2 regions of the Litchfieldia luteola genome follow, and region 2 is predicted to be linked to the other one. Evidence: predicted binding sites of a transcription regulator. Region 2 holds the regulator's gene; the other holds the start of a gene.
What was found. The regulator NrdR, encoded in region 2, represses ribonucleotide reductase genes. The targets are predictions, from matches to a motif close to AACACNATATATNGTGTT.

Region 1: J2Z26_RS08385 (vitamin B12-dependent ribonucleotide reductase) is a predicted target of NrdR. The motif match lies at 1,046-1,063, and genes of this name have one in related genera.

The regions. Positions count from the first base shown of each region.
Region 1 covers NZ_JAGGKM010000003.1:2,729-10,238, forward strand. The annotation lists gene J2Z26_RS08380 (lipoate--protein ligase family protein) at 4-840, shown strand; gene J2Z26_RS08385 (vitamin B12-dependent ribonucleotide reductase) at 1,231-3,795, shown strand; gene J2Z26_RS08390 (hypothetical protein) at 4,010-4,159, opposite strand; gene splB (spore photoproduct lyase) at 4,291-5,316, shown strand; gene mntR (transcriptional regulator MntR) at 5,415-5,834, shown strand; gene J2Z26_RS08405 (patatin-like phospholipase family protein) at 5,935-6,813, shown strand; gene J2Z26_RS08410 (SA1362 family protein) at 6,844-7,245, opposite strand; gene J2Z26_RS08415 (YqhR family membrane protein) at 7,497-7,510, shown strand, end outside.
Region 2 covers NZ_JAGGKM010000004.1:298,824-306,333, forward strand. The annotation lists gene ytxC (putative sporulation protein YtxC) at 1-151, opposite strand, end outside; gene dnaI (primosomal protein DnaI) at 426-1,361, opposite strand; gene J2Z26_RS13530 (replication initiation and membrane attachment family protein) at 1,389-2,795, opposite strand; gene nrdR (transcriptional regulator NrdR) at 2,873-3,331, opposite strand; gene J2Z26_RS13540 (cytosolic protein) at 3,462-3,839, opposite strand; gene speD (adenosylmethionine decarboxylase) at 3,921-4,301, opposite strand; gene J2Z26_RS13550 (glyceraldehyde-3-phosphate dehydrogenase) at 4,861-5,892, opposite strand; gene coaE (dephospho-CoA kinase) at 6,080-6,679, opposite strand; gene ytaF (sporulation membrane protein YtaF) at 6,710-7,345, opposite strand; gene mutM (DNA-formamidopyrimidine glycosylase) at 7,435-7,510, opposite strand, start outside.

The DNA.
Region 1 (7,510 bases), on a different contig from region 2:
AATATGACGATTGAAACATGGAGATTTATAGACTCAGGTGATTGTTCTCCTGAATTTAATATGGCATTAGATGAAGCCTTGCTTGATTGGCATAGTGAACATAAAATTCCACCGACGATTCGTTTTTATGGCTGGAATCCACCTACCTTATCAATAGGTTATTTTCAGAAGGTAGATAAGGAAATAGACTTTGATGCTGTTAAGAAATATGGTTTAGGTTTCGTGCGACGCCCTACAGGTGGTAGAGGGGTTTTACATGATCAGGAACTTACATATAGTGTTATTGTTTCAGAAGATCACCCTGAAATGCCCCATACGGTTACTGAGGCATATAGAGTGATTTCAGAAGGTGTATTACAAGGTTTTCGATTATTAGGACTGGATGCTTATTTTGCGGTACCTAAAACGGATGAAGAAAAAGCAGGTTTAAAAGATCCTAGGTCTGCTGTATGCTTTGATGCACCTTCTTGGTATGAGTTAGTTGTTGAAGGACGAAAAGTAGCCGGAAGTGCTCAGACACGCCAAAAAGGTGTTATTCTTCAACATGGCTCTATCTTACTAGATATAGATGAGGATAAGCTCTTTGATGTCTTTAAGTATCCTAATGACCGTGTAAAAGAAAGGCTCCAACGTAATTTTAAAAATAAGGCTGTTGCCATAAATGCACTAAGAGCGGAGCCGGTTACGATTGATGAGGCAAAGAAAGCTTTTAAGGAAGGTTTTGAGAAGGGCCTGAACATTGAACTTGAGCCCTATACTCTTTCAGATGAAGAAATACTATATGTAGAAGAGATTGTAAAGAAGAGATATGCAAATCCTGATTGGAATTTTAAAAGATAAAATGACAAGCGACTTTTTTTTAGTCGCTTTTTTTAATTGATTTTTTAAAAGTGTTTATTTGTAAGGGCTCATTTTAGATAAGGATTTTGCAACCGACAAATTTTTTCGTTTTTGGTCAATAAACGAGAATAATCTTAGTTTATCTCTTGCTATCTATCTTTTTTAAACTATTTAAGGTTTGACAAAAAAGATTATAGTTGACCAAAAATCAATATGTAGTATTGTCGAAAAATAATTATATACTATATATAGATTTTTATATTGATTTGGATTGGAGGAATATGTTAAGTTATGGTTACTGCTAAATAAGACAACAAACGAGGGTTGATAGAAATATTAGATGCCCTCGTATGGACAAGCTATAAACTGAGTGACAAGGGAGATGTGAGAATGGCTGTTGTGCTAGAAAAAAAGAATATGGTGAATGTAGAAAGGCTTAATCAAGATATCAGGCTTTTTCCTCAAGTACACCCAATTACAGAAGATATGATACTTACACATAAAGGAGTATCACGTCTTGTTATGCTTGATCGTTATACTTTCAAGGATACTGAAAAAATCACATTAACTGCTGGTGATTTTGTCGTATTAACGATTAAGGAAGATCCAAAGTTCCCAGCGCGTGGTCTTGGATATATCGTGGATATTGATTGGGAGCAGAAAGCTGCTAGAGTACTAGTTGAAGAGGAATACCGTGGTGTATTAGACAGCCAAGAGGAAGTCGAAACTGGAATAATTAAGAGATCTCTTGACGTAATTGAGAAGCCTTTAGAAATCTACTACGAGCAAATTGCTAAGCGAAATGCAACAGGTCTTGCATCAGTAGAAAAAACGGAAGAAAAGCGACAAGAATGGTTTGAGAAGTTCTACGCAGAGCTAGTGAACTTAAACTTCATCCCAGCTGGCCGTGTATTATACGGGGCAGGTGCTGGTACAGAAGTTACATTCTTTAACTGTTATGTAATGCCATATGTACAAGATTCTCGTGAAGGAATTTCAGAGCATAGAAAACAAGTGATGGAGATTATGAGCCGCGGTGGCGGAGTAGGAACAAATGGTTCCACGTTAAGACCACGAAATGCACTGGCTCGTGGAGTAAACGGTAAATCATCTGGGTCTGTATCTTGGTTGGATGATATTGCGAAGCTTACTCACCTTGTTGAGCAAGGTGGGAGTAGACGCGGAGCCCAAATGATAATGTTGAATTCCTCACACCCTGATATTATAGAATTCATCATTTCTAAGATGCAAAATCCAAGAATTTTACGCTACTTAATTGAAAATACAAACGATGAAACGATTAAAAAATACGCTCAAGAAAAATTAAAATTCACTCCGCTTTCACAACAAGAAAGAGATATGTATCAAGGAATTGTTAACTACAAATCTATTCCTGGTTATGGCGGATTTAGTGATAAAATTATAAAAGATGCAGAAATAAAACTTAAAACAGGCGGGAATTATTCAGTTCATAATCCAGAGTTCCTTACTGGCGCAAACATCTCTATATGTTTAACTAAGGAGTTCATGGAGGCTGTTGAGGAAGATGCTTATTATGAACTTAAATTCCCAGATGTAGAAAGCTATGATGAAGCTGAGATGAAAGTTTACAATGAGGAATGGCATAAAATTGGTGATGTAAGAGAATGGGAGAAACTAGGACACAAAGTACGAGTGTACCGTAAGATCAGAGCGAAAGAGCTTTGGAACCTAGTTAACATTTGTGCAACGTATTCAGCAGAGCCAGGAATTTTCTTCATTGATAATGCAAATGAAATGACAAATGCGAAAGCTTATGGACAACAAGTAGTTGCGACAAATCCGTGTGGAGAGCAACCTCTTGCACCATATTCAGTATGTAACCTTGCAGCTGTTAACCTAGCTGAAATGGCTGATAAAGAAACAAAAACAGTTAACTTTGAAAAGCTTAAGAAAACAGTTGAAGTTGGAGTTAGAATGCAAGATAACGTTATCGATGCTACTCCATACTTCCTAGAAGCGAATAAAAAACAAGCATTAAGCGAGCGCCGTGTTGGTCTTGGGGTAATGGGATTACACGATTTACTTATCTATTGCGAAACTGAGTATGGTTCAGAAGAAGGCAATAAGCTTGTTGATGAAGTGTTCGAGACAATCGCAACAACTGCTTATCGCGCTTCAATTGAACTTGCGAAAGAAAAGGGAAGCTTCCCATTCTTAGTTGGCGATAACGAAGAAGGCACTAATCGTTTAAGAAATGCATTCACTCAAACTGGCTTTATGGAAAAAATGCCAGAAGATATTAAGAATGGTATTAAAGAGTACGGAATTCGTAATTCACACCTGTTAACTGTTGCTCCCACAGGTTCCACAGGGACAATGGTTGGAGTCAGTACCGGCTTAGAACCATACTTCTCCTTCTCATATTTTAGAAGTGGGCGTTTAGGCAAGTTTATTGAAGTAAAAGCAGATATCGTTCAAGAGTATTTAGACAAAAATCCTGAGGCAGATCCAAATAACCTTCCAAAATGGTTTATTTCTGCAATGGAGCTTGCACCAGAAGCACACGCTGATGTTCAATGTGTTATCCAGCGTTGGATTGACAGCTCAATTAGTAAAACAGTAAATGCTCCAAGAGGGTACACTGTTGAGCAGGTTGAAGGAGTATATGAGCGTTTATACAAAGGTGGAGCAAAAGGTGGAACTGTTTATGTTGACGGTAGCCGTGACTCACAAGTATTAACTCTTAAAGCGGAAGAAAACACTTTTGAAGAAGAAGTTGTTACAGAGACAACTGAAAAGAAAAAGAGTCATGTTGTATTAGTAGATACAATTAATGCATTACGTTCAACAGATGTAACCATCGGTTCAGAAGTTGGAAATACATGTCCAGTTTGTCGTCAAGGTACGGTTGAAGACCTTGGAGGCTGCAATACGTGTACTGGATGCGGCGCACAACTTAAATGTGGATTGTAAAATAGTAAAAAAAGACCCTGCTTTGGGTCTTTTTTTGTTGTTTTTATTTAAATAGCACTAACTAATCCACCCTAATTAGATTAGCCAACCCTGTTATTATGAAGTTTATCGGTCAAGCAAGAGGATTTATCGGTCTATACCCAAATGAAATCGGTCTTACTTATAGCTTATCGGTCAACTCGCGATAGATTTCGGTCTATCACCAAATCACGAGTTAATACTCAATCTCCTCAAAATCCTTCGGCTCTGGAGTAGGCTGCATAGTTTGCAACTCCTTATTTTTCGAAATTTCATCATTTAAATCTTGATATGCCTTAACCTTCCCAATTTTTCTTTGATAGCGTTTCCCTTCATTAGGATTCATGTACATTTACCTCCTTTGAATTAGAATGTTACCGATAGTTTATCCAAATATCCCACAACCTTTTATGGAAACCATTGGCGCATTTTATCCATTCTAATCCGGTCATACTAACCATAAAAAGAGGTGAAACCATGGAACCATTTATCCCACAGCTCGTTTACATAGAGCCTAAGGCCCTAGATTATCCACTTGGAGTCGAGCTAAAAGAAAAATTTGAAAAGATGGGAATTGAAATTAGGGAAACAACATCGCATAATCAAGTCCGCGATTTACCAGGTGACAATGAAAACCAAAAATACAGAATTGCCAAATCCACACTCGTGGTAGGTATACGAAGAACTTTAAAGTTTGATACATCAAAACCTTCAGCAGAGTATGCGATTCCATTGGCGACAGGCTGCATGGGCCACTGTCATTATTGTTACTTACAAACCACGCTTGGGAGTAAACCATACATTCGTACTTATGTGAACCTTGAAGATATTTTTGAACAAGCAACTAAATATATAAAAGAAAGAGAACCAGAAATCACACGTTTTGAAGCAGCTTGTACCTCGGATATTGTAGGTTTGGATCATTTAACTCATTCACTTAAAAAGACGATTGAGTTTATAGGTGATACTGATTTGGGTAGACTTCGATTTGTTACTAAATACCATCATGTAGACCATCTTTTAGATGCGAAGCATAATGGTAATACGAGGTTTCGCTTTAGTGTAAATTCTCGTTATGTGATAAAGAACTTTGAGCCAGGAACATCATCTTTTGATGAAAGGCTTGAGGCAGCAAGGAAAGTTGCAAATGCGAATTATCCTTTAGGCTTTATTGTTGCGCCTATTTATATGCATGAGAATTGGCAGGAAGGTTACTTCGAACTTTTTGAAAGATTGCATGCATCTCTTCAAGGGATAGACCTTTCAAACTTATCCTTTGAACTTATCCAGCATCGTTTTACTAAGCCAGCAAAAAAAGTTATACAGCAAAGATATCCTAAGACCAAGCTTGAGATGAATGAGGAAGACCGAAAGTACAAATGGGGACGCTACGGAATTGGAAAATATGTCTATAAAACCGAAGACGCAGAGGATATTGAAACAACAATTAGACGTTACATCCATGAATTTTTTCCAAGTGCTGAAATTCAATATTTTACGTAAGTCGTGGTAAACGTTTCCTTAATTGCTTGTCAGCCTATAGGTTCTATTGTAAACTTTTAATACAAGAAGCTTTCCGGCTAAGTTATGGAGGAGACAAAATGCCAACACCAAGTATGGAAGATTACATTGAACAAATATATATGTTAATTGAAGATAAAGGCTATGCAAGAGTTTCTGATATTGCCGAAGCTCTGTCAGTCCATCCCTCCTCAGTAACGAAAATGGTTCAGAAACTGGATAAAGATGAATATTTAATATATGAAAAATATAGAGGGCTAGTATTAACTACAAAGGGTAAAAAGATTGGAAAGAGATTGGTCTTTAGGCATGATTTATTAGAACAGTTTATGAAATTAATTGGTGTTGATGATGATAAAATTTACAATGATGTAGAAGGAATTGAACATCATTTGAGTTGGAATGCGATTGATCGAATTGGAGATTTAGTTCAGTATTTTGAAGAAGATAATTCTAGAATTACTGAGTTACGAGATGTCCAAAAACGAAATGAAGAATAGTGTTTCAGGTTCAATCCTGATAACACTATTCTCTTTTTTTTGGTCTAATTCACCCCTCGTTTTGATACATATATATCAAAAGTACGAGGGGGATTTCTTATTGTATATCGATGGTGTGTTTTCGGGAGGTGGGATAAAAGGATTTGCGTTAATTGGTGCATTTAAAGCAATCGAGGAAAAGGGGTTTAAGTTTAAGCGCTTAGCAGGAACGAGTGCAGGCTCACTTTTGGCAGCATTTATTGCAGCGGGATATACAAGTTCGGAGATCATTGAATTGATGGATGAGATAAATATGAAGGAATTCCTGGATAAGCGAAAAACAGTTATTCCCTTCCCTTTTTCTAATTGGCTTTTATTATATTGGAAGCTAGGGCTTTATAAAGGATTTGTATTAGAAAAATGGATTGAAGAGAAGCTTGAAAAAAAGGGAGTGAAAACATTTGCTGATCTTCCCCATCAATCACTTCGTCTAGTTGCTTCTGACCTTACGAACGGTAAGATCCTTGTTTTACCAGATGGTTTGAAGCCGTACGGTATTAACCCAAGGACCTTTTCAGTTGCTAAAGCTGTGCGTATGAGCTGTAGCTTGCCCTATTTTTTTGACCCAATAAAACTATCCATAAAAGAGAACAAAAACATTATTGTAGATGGAGCTGTGTTAAGTAATTTTCCAATTTGGCTTTTTGAAGAAGAAAAGAAGGCAAGACCATTATTGGGAATAAAATTGAGTACGAGCTATACAGAGAAGCCTGCAAACCAAATAAATAACGCAATCCAGTTGTTTACGGCTCTATTTGAAACAATGAAAGATGCCCATGATGCACGCTACGTATCAAGAAGACATGAGAAAAATATCATCTTCATACCTTTAGAAGGAGATCTAACTACAGAATTTGACCTTACTGAAGAGAAAAAACAATCAATCATTAAAGTCGGGGAACAAAGAGCAGCAGACTTTTTGAAAAAATGGACATATTAAAAATAGAAAAAAAAAGAAGAATCAAGTTTTCTAAAAGAAAGCTCGATTCTTCTTTTTGCCTTTTTTTCCTTCAATAACAGTTAGGTGTGTTGGGGTCGATTTCTTCTTTGGTGTTGACGGTTGATTCGGCTTTTTTACACTTGTTAAACTCGCCTTTTTGTTTATTGAACCAAGTACATTACTTTTTCTACTTCCTTGGTCATTAAAACGCTTTGCGGATTGTTTGGCTGCTCTTAAATATGCAGAGTGTTCTTTTCCACCAATTCGCCGTCTAACAAACCATTTATAAATAAGGAAGATAACAACACCAAAAAAAGCATAAATAGCTAGTTGTTTTAATAATTGCCCCGGCTCAAATAGTAGTGTAGATAAGAGGCCAAATACACTAAGACTAATGAGAACTAGAACAAAAATATTACGGCGACGATTCAAGAGAAACACCTCCTAACAGCTTTTTTTTAGTTTATTAAGTAAGACAACTTTAGTTGCCGATTATTAGTAAAATATTTCATTCTTTTTTATTTTTAACTTACTTTATATTTTACAGGAAAAAAGATGAAACAACTAGTGAGAACTATATGTATTTAGTATAACCATGATTTTCCTATTATAGACATAAATTGATTACACTTCATATTACGTTCAACACCTGGACATACTAGCAAATGGAGGTGCTTAAAGAAATGGTAGAAGCAAA
Region 2 (7,510 bases):
CATTACTCTTTTTATCTATACATATCGTAATTATGTTTTCTTGTTCATATAATACATCTATGTAATTTATGTTACGCTCCTGTTGTGCCGAGCAAAGGCGTTCATATAATTTTAAAGCATCTAAGGATTCTTGAAAGTGAATCTCAATCAAGTTTGTCCCCCCTTTTCAACAATACCTGTTTTATGTATATGGGGACAGGCGAAATTTTAGAATAAGAACTTTTAAGAACAAAAGCGCAAGCGCCTTGATCAGCCCCGACAAGCAAATGTTCTGTGACAGAAAAAGTCTGCTCTTCGACTTTTTATGGCAAAGGTTATTTGACCTCGAGAGGCTAGGCGCTGGAGCTGGCCGCAGTAAACTTTAAGGATTAATCACAACTAATTTCATATGTACAAAAAAGAGCCAACCCTTTAAAGGATTGACTCTATTCACTTCGACGGTTTTTGCCTCTTAATTCAACCGGTTTTGCTAAATATTTTATTCTCTCCATGATTCGAGCAGCCTTAACTTGTTCTTCCTCACCTCTTTGTGTAAAGGCAAGATGATGTTCAAGCTGAGTATAATCGAAGTTTGAGGTAAAGAAGGTGGGTTTATTTTCTAACATGCGATATTGAAGGATTGCTCCTAATATATCATCTCGAATCCAGCTAGACATTGATTCAGCCCCAATGTCATCAAGCATTAATACTGGTACTTTTTTTACTGCCTCGATTTTCTCCGAAAAAGAAGAATCCTGTAATGAGCCTTTAAGCTCTCTCATGAACTCTGGTACGTAGATAAGCATAGACTGTACATTTTTGCTAGCTAACTCATTGGCAATGGCACCTAGAATATAGGTTTTTCCTGTTCCAAATGGACCATAAACATACAATCCCTTACCTGGTTTATCACTATCATATGTTTCTACAAAATCTTGCGCCATTGAAATGGCCTTAAATCTTGCAGGGTCATCTAAATCAATACGATCAATAGAAGCCTGTAAAATTTCTTTAGGTATATACATACTTTTAATTAATGACTTGAATTTAGAACGGTCATCATGAAGAATTTTCCTTGGACATCGATCATAATTAAGACCGATAATCTTGCCTTCTAGTACTAAGTGTGGATGATAACCCTGAAGCATGTTTTTACAAGCTTCTAGGCTTGCACATTGGTCACATTCCTTGCTCTGATTAATGTATTCGTATAATTTCCCTAAACTACGAGTTATCATGTCATCCGTAATCTGTTCTTTATGTTCTTCAATAAAGCTTTTAATATGTGGGTGACTTAACACTTCTCTTTTTAAGGAATCAAAACGATTCTTGAATTTGTCATTACTGATTAGTTTTTTTAACGAATGATTAATGGGCTCCATTATGTTCACCCCTTACAATTAAATGAATTACGTTTTCTTTTTAAACTTCTTAATTCTTTCTTCTAACTCACGTTTCTCATGCTCGAAATCTTTCTGACTAGATTCTTCTTGTTTCTCAGAAGTTTCCTGATGCAACCAGTCTGGTAACATTTCAGTTCGAACCGCCTTACGCTTATTTTGCTTTGGTTCACTTTTTGTTTTTGCCCAATTTTGATATTGACGATGTTCTTGTTTTGCCAATGTCATAGCCTCAGGAACAGTACGTATTTGCTTACGCGACCAATGACTGGCTAACTTTTCTACATACCCTTTTGTAAGCTTCATATCTGAACGTAGCATTACATAATATATTAGGACATTTACGACACCAGGTAACAACTGTTGCCCGAACATAACATCTTCAATAATTTTCATATCTGCAGATGAAGGTTCCGCACCACCGGATATATCAATTAACAGAGCCCTTGGAGAAATTGTCTCAAGTTGCTTAATCAACTTTTCTTCTTTTGACTCCGGCTCACGAGTAGCCATTGTTTGATAAGGAATTGGTTGGCTTCTTTCTGAAAGTGCTGGAAGATGGTCTCCATGTTCAAACTGATACCAATCCCTTGCTGCCTTCCTTAATTTTTCAATATCAATCATTTCATTATGATTAATTGCACTCATAGCAATATTTTGCATCTGTATCGGGTCAATAGAATAGAGAAACGACAGCTTTTTTATTGCATCCTGTACTTTTGGTGTAATGGATTTTTTAGGTATCATAACCTCAGATATACCAGCAAAAAACAAATCAAAATCAAACAGATCTTCACTAAAGTGAATTTCTTGTTTTCCTTGTCGATCGAAAAAACTATTATTTTGGTCAAGCTGTGTATTACCAGTTGTTTCTTCATTAATATTTACAGCCATTTCAGAAGGATTAATCGAGCTAAATACCTCATTAAAGTTTTTCGTAATAGGCTTAAAGTTCTGTGAATCAATTTCTGCCCCAGAAAAAAACCGTTTCAACATCATAAATTTATTTTTTCCTAGTCGATTATAGAGGAAAATGTTTAGAACACCGTCAGTAAAAAATTCTTTAGGTGTTAATGGTGCCTGTATGTCATATATAAAAAGGCGATTATCGTCTGATTCGTTCACAAATGTTTTCATTAGGCCAATTGCCTCAAGCTTCAATCTCTCTTGGTATATGTCTCTTAGATTAGTTTGCATAATAGCCATTAAACCGTGATGTGTTGTTTCTTCACCCCACATTCGATTTTGTTCTAACTCACTCCAAAGGGTCATATAGAGGCTAAAGCACTTTGTGCCGATTAACGGTTGATAAAGGAGAGTGAGCACCTTTCGATCATTTTCATTTAGCATGTCCGCAGAGCGCACGATATAACGATCAATTGGCAGAAGATCCTTCCAGTGTTGTTGTTGTTTCATACTTTCACTCAACTTTCCGTTAAATAATAATCTTTCTCTTATTTTAAAGGAAAAAAGAGCTTAATTCTATAAGCTCTCTATCTGTCTTTATTGATAAGCTCTTTGAGTTCTTCGATAAAGACGTTAATATCTTTAAATTGTCGATACACAGATGCGAAGCGAACGTATGCTACTTCATCTATTTTTGATAAACGGTTCATTACCATTTCACCGATTTCTACGCTTTTCACTTCTGAGTTACCCTGATTTCGAAGCTCTTTCTCTACTTCATGTGCTATATCTTCTAATTGTTTCAATGAGACAGGACGTTTTTCACAAGCTTTAATTAGACCACGTAGCATTTTTTCGCGGCTAAATTCTTCACGAATCCCTTCCTTTTTAACTACGATTAGAGGGATTTCTTCAACCTTTTCAAATGTGGTAAATCTATGTAAACACTTTTCACATTCCCGTCTTCGTCTAATAGATTTGCTATCATCGACTGGGCGAGAATCAAGTACTCTAGTTCCGTTATTTTGACACACTGGGCACTTCATAAGATCAGCTCCAATCTACTGCTATTAGGAGAAAAAGTGAGTACACATCATTCCCCGTCAAGTTAGTTGCTCTTAATTCAATCTTATAAGAAAGCTTGTCTTAGTACAAGTTTTAATTCATTCCACATTTTTACCGTTTTAGAAGAGGAAGTATCCCGTCTAATTCTTTATACATAAACTGAACCAATCGCTTACTGTATCCAAAGTCCATAGGTAATACACTTGTTTCGGTAGTAACCGAAAAGTCTATAGCTGTTTCAAATGGTCTAACAGAGATAACCGTTATCACCATAAATGCTTTTCTCTTTTTAGATACGGAAACGCTCATCTCTCCGCGTTCTTCTGAAATAGAGGTTAGGTTAAAACCATTTTGCTTAGTAATAAAATCTTTAATTGATTGAATGGCTTGTTTGTTTGTTACTTTATAATAATGGCTTTTAAGTAATGGATCTCTATGATTGTCACTGGTTTCACAATGATTGCTAAAAAATGATTGAAGGCTGCCCATCTGTTCGCTCCTTAAAATTTCATAATAAAAAGAGGTGTATAATATACACCTCTTACCATTTTAGACGATTTGTTATTAATTTTAAAGTGCTTTCGCTTGTGCTTGTTTAACTTGTACTGGACCCATACCACGTGGTAATTCAATATTTTCACGAGTTTGAGCGCCAAGTGCCTCAGCGATATAATCTGCAGCGATATTAGGATCTAATTCACCACATGTATAAACGTCAATGCTAGCATAGCCATGCTCAGGAAAGCTATGAATTGTTAAGTGTGATTCAGAAATGATAACTACTCCACTTACTCCTTGTGGAGCAAATTTGTGGAATGCTACTTCGCGAACCTCAGCTCCTGATTTAAGTGCAGCATCAACAAAGATTCTTTCAATTTCTTGCATATTGTTTAATTTTTCGAAATTACAACCCCATAATTCTGAAATTACGTGACGACCCATTGTTTCCATGTTAAAAATCCCCCTTTAACAATTTTTCTTCTTTTTAATGAAAACTTTCGCATATAGGTTGTGTCTAACTACCACGGGGGAAAGTTAGTCCAGAGAGGTCCTAACCCTTTAAGTAGAAACATTACCAAGCGTTTTTTTGTTCACGAAAAATAGTATACCTTGCTTATTATCATTTTGCAATACATTCTGTGAATATTTACAGATGTTAAAGGGTTATTTAAAGTGAAACAGTATTTACTTTAACCTCTCATAGTTGATTTATCCTCTTTTTGGGGGATTTAAACATTAACAATTTTTACTGTTTAAAAAGAGTATGTCTCACTTTGAAGGAAGACCGTTCCTTTGCGCTGCAGGCACTTGCTTTCCGCGGGGAGAAAGTCGAGCCTCCTCGACGTTCCGTCTGTGGGGTCTCGACCTTTTCTCTACTTCCCGCAGGAGTCAAGTGCCTTCCGCTCCAATCCACTCCGAAAGTAAAATGAGTATTTTACGCTCACCATGATTAAAAACGCCTATTCAAAGAATAAGCGTTTTCATTGTTGTTCATATTTTAAATTGAGTCTTAACCCACTTCTACTTCTGATTTTCGAAACATTAGGCTTGCAACGTGTTTTGCAAGGTCTACTACTCTGCATGAGTAACCCCACTCGTTGTCATACCAAGCAAGTACTTTTACTTTTCGATCACCAATTACCATTGTTGATAATCCATCTATAATTGATGAATGTGGGTTTGTATTAAAGTCAATTGATACAAGTGGTTCTGTTGTATATTGTAATATTCCTTGTAAAGAACTATGAGAAGCAGCTTCAAATGCATCATTGATGTCATCAATTGTAACATCACGCTTTAAGTCCACAACTAGGTCTACTAATGATACATTAGAAGTTGGTACACGTAGTGCCATACCATGTAATTTTCCTTTTAAACTAGGAAGTACTAAAGTTAATGCTTTTGCTGCACCAGTAGTAGTAGGAATAATTGACTGTGCACAAGCTCTTGCTCTTCTTAAATCCTTATGAGGATTATCGATATTGTTTTGGTCATTCGTATAAGCATGAACAGTAGTCATAAGGCCATTTTCAATACCAAATTGTTCATCTAATACCTTAGCAACTGGGGCTAAACAATTAGTTGTACAAGAAGCATTTGAAATAATATTGTGAACTTCTGTGTCTAATTCATGTTCATTAACGCCCATTACGATCGTTATATCTTCATTCTTACCAGGTGCTGTTAAGATTACTTTTTTTGCGCCAGCTGCCATATGAAGACTTGCTTTTTCTTTAGAATTAAATTTACCTGTAGCTTCGATTACGATATCAATATTTAACTGTTTCCAAGGAAGTTCTAATGGGTCACGTGAACTCAAGAGCTTTACTCGTTTTCCGTTAACAATTAAAGCATCATCTTCTGCAATGACATCCCCATCAAATTTTCCATGGTTTGTATCATATTTTATTAAATGTGCTAGCGTCTCAGCTGGATAACTAGCATTAATAGCTACCACATTTAAGTCATTTTCCATAATAGCCTTTCTAAATACCATTCTACCAATTCGTCCAAATCCGTTAATAGCGATTCTTGGGTTCATAATTAATTCTCCTTCCAAGATATATGTTATACTCTTTATAAGGTCTTTGTGGTATTAGTATAACATAATTAACGAAAAATGTGATGATATAATTGCACATTTTATTAAAGTTAGACTTTTCTGGAAATAATCTAAAAAAACCGAGTTTACAGTAGTGAATTTCATACTGTTTACTCGATTTTTAATTTTATAGTATATCCCATTTGCTCAATATAAGTAATAATTGCTCTCTTGTGTTGTTTATAGACCCATTATTATCAAGGACCACATCAGCTAAGTCTTTCTTCTCAATCAAAGGCATCTGTGAGAAAATCCTTGCCTTCGCTTCTGCTTCCGTATAACCGTTTCGTGACATAAGTCTTTCCAACTGTACTTCCTCATCAACATATACCAAAATTGTTTTTTGAACCATGTGGGTTAATTTACTTTCAAATAAAAGTGGGATATCCAATATAACTGCCTTAGCTCCATTTTTTATAAAGCGATCAGCTTGTTGTAACATTTCCTTGCGAACCTCTGGATGTACGATGCTGTTTAACATCTCTCGCTTTTGCTTATCATTAAATATAATAGCTCCTAACTCCGGACGATTAATACTAAGATCGGGCTTTAGAACTTTCTCTCCAAATACTCTTACAATTTCTGTATAAGCAGGCTTCCCAACTTCAACAACTTGATGAGCTATTTTATCTGCATCTACAATGGCAAGTCCCAGTTCCTCAAGCATCTTTGAAACTGTGCTTTTTCCACTTGCGATTCCCCCGGTTAGACCAATAATAAGTGCCATTATTGCTACGACTCCTCCATCATTAAAAACTTAAAACTTCCATATTCCAATCACAATTAGCATTACGCCAGGTAAAAATGAAAACTTCTGAATCCATTTACTTTCTGAAAAGGTACGTCCACTATTAATACCTAAAGTTACAAATAATGAACTCATGATCGCTACACAAGTCGCCATTATCCACGGAGAATAACCCAGTAGTGCAGCTCCTATTCCTGCTCCAAAAGCATCTAATGAAAGTGCTAGACCAAGCATAAAAGCCTCTACACCTGTAATTGTTCCAGACTTATCAAAATCTGCAACCATGGGCTTTCTTAAAATATTAATAACGACGCCAAGTGATTTAATTTCAAACTTCAGAAGCACCTTTTCTTCTACTTGCTCTTCGGACTGCTTGGAAGGTTTAAAAAATTGAAACAACACCCAAGCTCCAATACCGACTAACACTAAGCCTCCAATTTTTTCAGCAGCACTTGGTGATATGATAGTTGCGATTGTACTACCAACTCCCATAGCTAACAAAAGGGTAAGAGCAGAGCAGCAAGCAATAATTACAATTGATTTAAATGGAATTTTCATTTTGCGTAATCCATATGTGAAACCTACACTAAAGCTATCAAGACTAACAGCAAATGCTAATAAGACTAGTGACAAGTATTGAGTCATCGTTTCTTTAGAAGCTCCTTCCTATCAATTGCTATGATAGTATATGGGAGGAGCCCATCCAGTGTGAAAGTCTTATTTTGGGTGAAACTTTATTTTAACCTTTGGCATTTAGGGCAGAAATGAGTACCTCTTCCCCCAACCACGATTTTTTCAAGTGAGGTGCCA